DNA from 2 places in the Bradyrhizobium sp. McL0616 genome. Region 2 is predicted to be linked to the other one. Evidence: riboswitches for the same ligand, from Rfam matches in the RefSeq annotation. Region 2 holds a riboswitch; the other holds the start of a gene.
The links. Region 2 has a riboswitch for cobalamin ahead of ACPPVR_RS28665 (DUF1636 family protein). Riboswitches for the same ligand answer to the same signal wherever they lie in the genome.
Positions count from the first base shown of each region.

Region 1: another riboswitch for cobalamin. It lies ahead of ACPPVR_RS20920 (TonB-dependent receptor); the one in region 2 lies ahead of ACPPVR_RS28665 (DUF1636 family protein).

Region 1 covers NZ_CP188255.1:4,311,724-4,316,323, forward strand. Annotated here, with positions in the region: gene ACPPVR_RS20920 (TonB-dependent receptor) at 1-1,954, opposite strand, end outside; cobalamin riboswitch at 2,437-2,645, opposite strand; gene ACPPVR_RS20925 (hypothetical protein) at 2,810-2,986, shown strand; gene ACPPVR_RS20930 (hypothetical protein) at 3,208-3,417, shown strand; gene ACPPVR_RS20935 (hypothetical protein) at 3,631-3,888, shown strand; gene ACPPVR_RS20940 (hypothetical protein) at 3,977-4,198, shown strand; gene ACPPVR_RS20945 (hypothetical protein) at 4,273-4,600, shown strand, end outside.
Region 2 covers NZ_CP188255.1:5,901,148-5,905,747, forward strand. Annotated here, with positions in the region: gene cobN (cobaltochelatase subunit CobN) at 1-378, opposite strand, end outside; gene cobW (cobalamin biosynthesis protein CobW) at 378-1,412, opposite strand; gene ACPPVR_RS28665 (DUF1636 family protein) at 1,409-1,783, opposite strand; cobalamin riboswitch at 1,878-2,099, opposite strand; gene cobO (cob(I)yrinic acid a,c-diamide adenosyltransferase) at 2,140-2,775, shown strand; gene ACPPVR_RS28675 (cobyric acid synthase) at 2,788-4,236, shown strand; gene cobD (threonine-phosphate decarboxylase CobD) at 4,241-4,600, opposite strand, start outside.

The DNA.
Region 1 (4,600 bases), 1.6 Mb from region 2:
TCACGCGAAAGCTGATCCGGGTCTGGTCGACGCCCGTGAAATAGGCCCTCGGGATGTCGACGAACGCGAACGCGTCAAAGGTCGTGTAGGCGTTCATGACGACCAGATTGTCCTGGAAGTTGAAGCGGTCGCCGACATGCCGCATCGAGGCGCCGATCTCGACTGGCAGTCTGGTGTCGAAGCGGTAGGATGCGCCGGCATTGGCGATGAAGTTCGGTACGTTCGGCGGCGTCTTGCCCGAATAGGATTGGAAGCCGCCATTGCCGTCGAGATAGCTGAAGTCGATGAAGTGCGACTGCACGAAAGCGACGTTGCCCCATAGTTTCACGCCGGCGACCGGGTTGATCGCCGCCGCGATCTCGATGCCCTTGGACTCCATTTTGCCGGCGACGTTGAAGACGATGCCGCTCTCGGGGACGTAGACGTTCTTCCGCTCGATGTCGAAGGCCGAGAACGTGGCTTCCGCGCGCTTGTCGCCCGATTGCAGCTTAACGCCGGTCTCGTAGGTCCGCGACGTCGTCAGCAGCAGCGGCACCGACGGCGCAAGGATGAAGATGTTGGCCACCGTCGGGTCCGCCGCAGTCGCATACTGGCTGTACAGCATCACGCCAGGGGCGATGTCCCAGGTGTAGCCGATGCGGCCGGTGATGGGATTGAACGGCGTCGAGAAGGGATAGCCCTTGCCCGACTCCAGAGTGCCGTCGGGATTGAAGCGGGTCCGGTCCAGCTTGATGTCCTCGAACCGGATGCCGCCGATCAGCGCGAAGGTCGAGGTCAGCTTGAGCCGGTCCTCGAAGGACAACGAGGCGGTATCGAGGTGGGTGTAGATCTTCTCGTCGCTGCGCGGGCCGTAGAGGCCGCGGTCCGGATTGACCAGCTCGACCGTGTCGCTGAAGAACAGCGTGTCCTGCGAGACGTTGAATTGCGAGCTGCTCGCCATCACGGTGGCAACGAAGCGGTTGTCCATGCCGCCGAGATTGGAATTGACGGTGAGGTCGGTGATGTTGCCGTAGAGCCGCTGCGCGTGGTCCAGCGCCAGACGCTCGCGATAGACGTTGTTCGGACCTGAATCGTCGAACGAGTTGATCTCGTTGTTGAACCAGTGTCGGTGCGCATCGTAGCCGTAGACCTGGCTCTTCAGCGAGACGCTGTTGTTAATGTCCCACTGAAAGCCGCTGCGCAGCCAAAGCTCGCTGGCGCCGCTGTGGTTGTCGAGCACGTTGTAGGAAGTGGTCAGTGTGCGCGCGTCGATGGTGACGGGATTGAGCGTCCCGGTGTGGCCGTTGAGGTAATAATTCGTCCACTGGCCCGATACGATGCCGTTTGTCGGCACGATGCCTGGCGCGTTCGCCGGCACCAGCGGCGTTCCCCAGTAGAAGCGGTCGCTGTCCTGCTTGTATTCGGCGGCGCCCCAGATCTTCAGGCTGTCGTTGATGCGGTAGTTCAACTGGCCGGAGACGTTGCTGAGCTTCGAATAGGTGTCTTCGATAAAACTCTTGTCGTTGGAATGGCTGATGTCGAAACGATAGTCGAGGCCGTCGATCAGCGTGCTGCCGCCTGATCCGTAGCCGGCGCGGTAGCCGTGGAACGAGTCGTAGGAGGTGAAGGCCTCGTTGACGATCGGTCCCGTGTGCGGCGCCTTGGTGACGTAGTTGACGGCGCCGCCGGTCGCGCCGAGGCCCGCCACCAGCGAGTCCGGCCCCTTGATGATCTCCACCTGCTGGAGGCCTGCCACGTCCATAGGCCGGCCGGTCATGGTCGACGGCCCGATCGCGATGCCGTTGTAGAGCGTTGCGACCTGATCGCCGCTGAAGCCGCGCATCGAGAAGATGGCGGGTGCGCCGGGCACATCGCCGCCGGTCACGCCGACCGCGGCCTTGGCGACATCTGTGGTCGTCCTGATGCCCCGGTCCTGCATGGTCTGCTGATCGATGACCTCGACGGTCGCAGGCATCTCCCGCGCGGTGATGCCGAGCCGGGACCCGACGTCAGTGACCGCTGCCGTGTTCAGCGGCGTCTGTATCGTGCCGCTCGGAGGCTGCGTTGCCGGAGCCGCGACGGCCCGGACAGTAGGCTTGCGGCCCGCGGCCCGGCGTGCCGTGCGGGATCGCTGATTGCCAGAGCTGACAGCAGGAGCACGCTTCGGGCTCGACGGGGAGACGACCACCGGGCTGATCTCCCGGGAGGTCCTGTCCTGCGTCACGCTTTGCGCGAATGCCGCGGAAGGCAGCGATGCCGACGAAAGCAGAGTGATGAGGAAAACACGCGAAAATGCCGGCGCAAAGCCAGCTCGGATATGATGAATTTGCACAACAACGCTCTGCGGCGACGCAACAAACCGTCACCGCGGTTGCCTTAGCCATCTACCTTCGCCCCAGGCGGCAGATGCACCGGCTAACTCTTCCGACATTGAGGCACCCCGCCCAATGCGTTCGCGCGTGACCATGGCTGGTAGCAGGTTTCCTGGCTCGCGGGTCATCGCCTTCGACCACCTTCCCAGAGCCCCAAGCGGGCTCCAGTGGTTTTGCTGGTCGTCGGCTATCCGCCTACAGTTGCGGGGGCAGCCGCGGAATTGCCCGCCGAGACGGACGCACCGCATTCCCTTGGAAAGAGTCCTCGCGGACACTACCGATCACGAAATTGGCATCTGCTTTGGAGCGCGTCAATATCAGGAACGCTTGGCGGCGCAACGCGCTCACCAAGTGTGTCTTTCCGGACAAATAAGATTGTAGTCCATAACGATGTTGGCCGTGACCTATTTCCCGGGCTTAGGTTTGGTGTCCTTGAGGCGTTTGATGGGGACACGCCAATGACAGAACTTGAGGACAGGCTGGAACGGTTCGAGACGCTCACCGCCGAATGCGAGTTGATCACCAAGCTCGCTACCGACAGCAGGAAGCGCGAGCTTTACCTGAAGCTTTCGGAGCAATACCGCCAGCTGGCGCTGGATATGCGGCAGGCCATTGCGACCAAGGCCGCGGCCTGACGCTGCTCCAGGGTTCCGGTTGGATCGAGGCGCGATGCCGGGCATCCGGTGTCTTGCAGGATTTCACGCGGTCGCAAGCCGTTCTTAACATTTGGCACGCATCCTCGATGCGGATGTGAGGAATGCGTCTGTGCATCCTCACATCCGGGAATGCCGGGGCTCGTTGCGATGCAATGATCCCCCGCGAACGTCGCTTTGTCAGTGATTCACAGTGCGGTCCCATGCGTCTGTTTGCGGTCATCGTGTTTGCGCTCATGACGGCAGCCTGCAACCAGGAGCAGGACGTCACCGGCTCGACTCCGGTTTGCCAGATGCGGAACTACAGCTACAATCCCCGCGACATGAACCAGTGCGTTGCCGCCTGCAAGTCGTGCGACCACGGCAATACGGTGACCTGCACCACCGCCTGCACGCTCCACGGCGCGCGCTGAGTGCAAGGCCCGAGCGGATTGCACGGATCGCAACCGGGCCATCCCTGTGCCGCCATCGTCCCGTCAGCCCTGACCTGCTAAGGCTGGTCCAGTGATCCCGAACCCGGACAAGATCCTCTGCATCGGGTTGAACTACGAGAACCACCGCAAGGAGACCGGGCGCTTCACTTGGGTTAATCATTGAAGAGGCAGGCAGGACGCGGAGTCCATGAAATGGGTATGCTCGATCCCGGTCGGTTTCTGGTGTCGTGCTCGCGTTGCGAGGCCTGGCCGATGGCTGCCAACGTCAAACGTGCGAGCTGGTCAGCGCAGCCGCACGAGGTCCGCTTCGTGTGCCCGCGCTGCCGCCGCGAGGAGACCGCGATCGTCTCGGCCTCTGGCGAACTGACGCCGATCCGGCGCATCGACACGTCGCCACGCGACGTCGCCGCAATCTGGGCACAGGCCCAGCGCCCGCGCGGGCGAGCATAGGCTCGCGAGCCTCGTGCGATTCCCACTCTGGAACCCGGCCGTCCCTCGGTCGTTTTTGCCCCGACATCAACGCATCGAGGCCGGGCGAATGATCAGCGAGCATTTCGACACCCGCACACGGATCAACATGAAGCTGGCGCTGGATCGGATTTGCCGCAGGCGGCCCAGCGGCGAAGATCATCGGTTCCGCAAATCGGTCGCCGAAAACATCACCCGCTGCGCGCTCGCCGGCCGCACCGGGATCGGCCAGCTCGTCGATGCCGGCGAGCGGGCGGTAATCCGGACGCGCTTGGCGCGGGAGCCCGCCTAGGGCTTGATTGCGTCCGCCGGTCGGGCGGTTCATCTCTCGGCAAATGTGTTAGGATCACCGTCGGGAGATCCATGATGACTGCAGACATGCTTGCGCCTCACCCCGACCGTTTCAGGCTTCGACCAGTCGCGCCGCGCCATGCTGCGATGTTTGGCTTCGCGCTGCTGGCCGTCTCATGTGCGCTCGCAAGCTTCGCGCTCGCCTGCGCGACGCCCTTTGCGGCGTTCGCGGTCGTTGCGGCTGCGATGCTGCCGCCGCGGCCGGCATTGCTTGTCGTCACCGGCGCTTGGCTCGTCAACCAGACCATCGGCTTCGGCGCGCTGCATTGCCCGATCGACGCCGGCACGATCGCCTGGGGCTTTGTCATTGGCGCCTCTGCGCTGGTTGCGACAGCAATGGCGT
Region 2 (4,600 bases):
CGCGTCCAGCCGCTCATCGTCGCGGCCATCAGCCGGCAGCACGGCCAGCACGATGTTTCGGGCCTTCGCGAGTTGCTGCAAAGCCGCCAGCCCGTACGACCAATATGACTCGCCGCCGATCAGGCGGACCAGAATGCCGCGCGCCTGCGACAGCGTGCGCTCGATGTAAGTGTCGACCGAGAGCGGATGACGGAGTTCCGCGAGGTTCGCCAGCCGCAGCGACGGCAGGCTGTCGCGGCCACGCCGCCAGCCGGCCGCGAACGCGGCGAGATCGGAGTCCGAGTACGAGAGCACCACGAGATCGGCCGGGTCCTGGCCGATGTCCCTTGGCGTCGCAGTCTCCTCGAGACCGCGGCTCTCGCGGAAGACGACGTGCATCAGATACCAAGTCCTGACCTGATCGCGGCCTCGTCGATGTCGCCGTGCTCGCCGATGACAACGAGTTTCGATTGTCGCGCGCCCGCGCCCCAGGGCTTGTCGAACTGGTGCCGCACGCGCTCGCCGACGGCCTGCAGCAACAGGCGCATCGGCTTGCCCGCCACCGCGATATAACCCTTGACGCGCAACACATTCTGATCGCGCGCCAGGCGCTGGACTGATGCGACCAGCGCATCCACGTCAGAAACCTCCGGAAGATCGATCACGACGGAAGCAAAGTCGTCATGCTCGTGGTCTTCCTCGCCGTCATGATGCGAGGGACGCGCGGCGAGATCGTTCTCGGCGGCAGCGCCGAGACCGAGAATCAAGCGCGCATCGATCGCACCGTCGGTGATCGGCAGCATTGGCACGCGGCGCGTCATCTCTGCCGTGATCACAGCCTTGGCGGCTTCAATGCCCGCGGCGCCGGCAAGATCGGCCTTCGTCAAGAGCACGATGTCGGCACACGCGATCTGGTCCTCGAACACTTCCGATAACGGCGTCTCGTGATCGAGATTTTCATCCGCCGCGCGCTGTGCTTCCACGGCGGCCGGGTTCGGCGCGAAACGACCGGCAGCGACAGCCTCGGCGTCCGCGAGCGCGATCACGCCGTCGACTGTGATGCGCGAGCGAATCTCAGGCCAGTCGAACGCCTTGAGCAGCGGCTTTGGCAGCGCGAGGCCCGAGGTCTCGATCAGGATGTGATCGGGCCTCACCGGCCGCGCCAGCAGCTTCTCCATGGTCGGAATGAAATCGTCCGCAACGGTGCAGCAGATGCAGCCATTGGCGAGCTCGACGATGTTCTCTTCCGGACAATTGGCATCGGCGCAGGACTTCAGGATCTCGCCATCGACACCCTCGCTGCCGAACTCGTTGACGAGCACCGCGAGCTTCTTGCCATTGGGGTTCGCGAGCAGATGCTGAATCAGCGTGGTCTTGCCGGAACCAAGAAAACCTGTGACCACTGTGACCGGGACTTTTGCAAGCGAGTTCATTCAGCGGCCTCTGGCACAACGGCAATGGGGGGAATGCGGGCAAGCGATTGCTTGCGGAAGATCTCAGGGCGGCTGCGCCAGGGCACGATGCCGTCGGGCGCGCCGGCATAGGCCGCAGCGCCCGCAATCACGTCGCCCGCATGGGCCTCCGACAGGCGCCCATAGACATAGGACCACCGCCCGGGTGCGCTCAGCGCGACAGAGCAGCCCTGGCTACAGGCCGACAGGCATTCGACGGGAACCACAGTGACGCCGTCGGGCACGCCGGCATCGAGGATCGCGCCATGCAAGCGCTTGCCCGGCGCAGTTTCGCCTTCGCCAAGCGTCTCGCCGGCGCGGCAGGTGATACAGACGTGAAGTGTGACGGTCATCGCCTCTTCCAGGATAAAACGCGGGAGGCGATGAGGCACACGGACCGTTCTTGCGAAGGCCCGTTTCCCCGTCGCGGAACACCCCGTCCGCCGGTCCAAAATGTCCGCGCTGGCAGGTCTCCCGGCTTGCGGAGCAGGGCTTTCGCCCTTCGATCCCCGCCTTCCCGATCCCTTTGGGGGGCCAGTGGCTTCGGGCATCTCTCCGGTCACGGTCGCGGGGGCGGCTGCATTTTGGACCCAAATCTTGCCGATTCGGACCCTATCGCATTCCCTCTTCGCCTGTCATAGGACAGGAACCAACGTCGGCCCACCATTTGCCGCCGGCCGCCTCTTGTCAAGCCGAAGGACCCCGTCCGATGACGCCTGAACCGGATACCCAAACGGCAGAGGAAACTGACGCCCGCCATGCTGCGAAAATGGCGAAAATCAAGGTCGCCCGCGACAAGATCATGGCGACCAAGAGCGGCGAAAAGGGCCTGATCATCGTCCACACCGGCGCCGGCAAGGGCAAGTCCTCCTCCGCGTTCGGCATGATCGTCCGCTGCGTCGCCCATGGCTTCCCCTGCGCCGTCGTGCAGTTCATCAAGGGCGCCTGGGATACCGGCGAGCGGCGCCTGCTCACCGGCCATTTCGGCGAGCTCTGCCAGTTCCACGCGATGGGCGAAGGCTTTACCTGGGAGACGCAGGACCGCGCCCGCGACATCGCCGCCGCTCGCGCCGGCTGGGAGAAAGCCAAGGAGCTGATTCTCGATTCCAGCCTGCGCATGGTCCTGCTGGACGAGATCAACATCGCGCTGCGCTACGATTATCTCGATATCGCCGAGGTCGTCGACTTCCTGACGACGCACAAGCCGCCGATGACGCATGTCGTGCTCACCGGGCGCAATGCCAAGGACGAGTTGATCGAAATCGCCGACCTCGTCACCGAGATGACGCTGGTCAAGCATCCGTTCCGTTCCGGCATCAAGGCGCAAGCCGGCGTCGAGTTCTGATCGGGCTCAGGGATGGCGCGCGCATTGATGATCCAGGGAGCCGGCTCGGACGTGGGCAAGTCGCTCATCGTCGCCGGCCTTGCGCGCGCGTTTACGCGTCGCGGCCTGCGCGTGCTCCCCTTCAAGCCACAGAACATGTCCAACAATGCCGCCGTGACCGTCGACGGCGGCGAGATCGGCCGCGCCCAGGCGCTTCAGGCGCTCGCTGCCGGCGTCGAGCCGCATACCGACATGAACCCGGTGCTGCTGAAACCCGAAACCGATGTCGGCGCACAGGTGATCGTGCAGGGCAAACGCATCGCGACCGCGCGTGCGCGCGAATATGCGGCGATGAAGCCGTCGCTGATGGGCGCCGTGCTGGAGAGTTTCGAGCGGCTGAAGGCGCGCGCCGACCTCGTGCTGGTCGAAGGCGCCGGCAGCCCGGCCGAGGTCAATCTGCGCAAGGCCGACATCGCCAATATGGGCTTTGCGCGCAAGGCCGACGTGCCGGTCGTGCTGATCGGCGACATCGACCGCGGCGGCGTCATCGCGCAACTGGTCGGCATCAAGACGGTGATCGATCCGGACGATGCCGCGATGATCCAGGGTTTTGTGATCAACAAATTCCGCGGTGATCCCACCCTGTTCGATGATGGCTATAGACTGATCGAGGAGAAGACGTCGTGGCGCGGCTTTGGCGTGCTGCCTTGGTTTCCACGCGCTGGTGAGCTACCGGCCGAGGATGCGCTGGGCCTGAGCGATGCGCGAAAGCCGGGGCAGTGCAAGATCGCCTGCCTCGCATTGTCGCGGATCGCCAATTTCGACGATCTCGATCCGCTCAAGCTCGAACCGGGCGTCGATCTCGTGATGGTCCGTTCGGGCGAAGCCATCCCCGGCGACGTGCGGCTCGTGATCATCCCCGGCTCCAAATCGACCCGCGGTGATCTCGCCTTCCTGCGCACGCAGGGCTGGGACATCGATCTTACTGCGCATCACCGCCGGGGCGGCCATGTCCTCGGCCTCTGCGGCGGCTACCAGATGCTTGGGCGTAGCGTTTCCGACCCCGACGGCATCGAGGGCCCCGCGGGCGACACGCCGGGTCTCGGACTTCTCGATGTGACGACAGAGATGAGTGCGCAAAAAACGCTGACGCGTGTTGAGGCCATCCACGCGGCGACGGATCAGCCGATCCAGGCCTACGAAATTCACATCGGCCGCACCGACGGGCCGGATCGTGCCCGCCCGTTTGCGAAACTCAACGGCGAGCCGGAAGGTGCCATCTCGCGTGATGGACGCGTGCAGGGCAGCTATTTGCACGGGTTGTTCACGTCGGATGACTTTCGCAGGGCGTATCTCGCAAGGCTCGACATTCCCGCAGGCGACGAGCCCTATCACGCCAGGGTGGAGAGCGCGCTCGATGCGCTTGCCGATCACATCGAAACGCATCTTGATGTCGAAGGCCTGCTCGCGCTCGCGCGCTGAGCACTCAACGAGAAAGCACCTCGGACAGACGCGTCCATTCGCTTTCGACGCCTGGAAGGCCCAAGCGCAACCATGTCGGCTTTTGCGCGAAGACCCGGGACCATATCTGGCCGCGCGCAAGTCTTTCCTGCGCGGCAGGCGCGTCGGGCGTGTCGTAAAGGCGAAACAGCGGCGTGCCGCCCACCAGCGTCCAGCCTTGTGATTGCACCATCGCATCCAGCCGCACGCTGTCCCTGGCGAGCCGCGCCGATGTCGCCGTGGCCCAGTCGTCATCGCGCAAGCCGCGACGGCCGATTGCGATTGCTGCCCCCGACACCGGCCATGGGCCCGACATCGCTGCAAGGCTCGCGATGTCGGTCGCGTT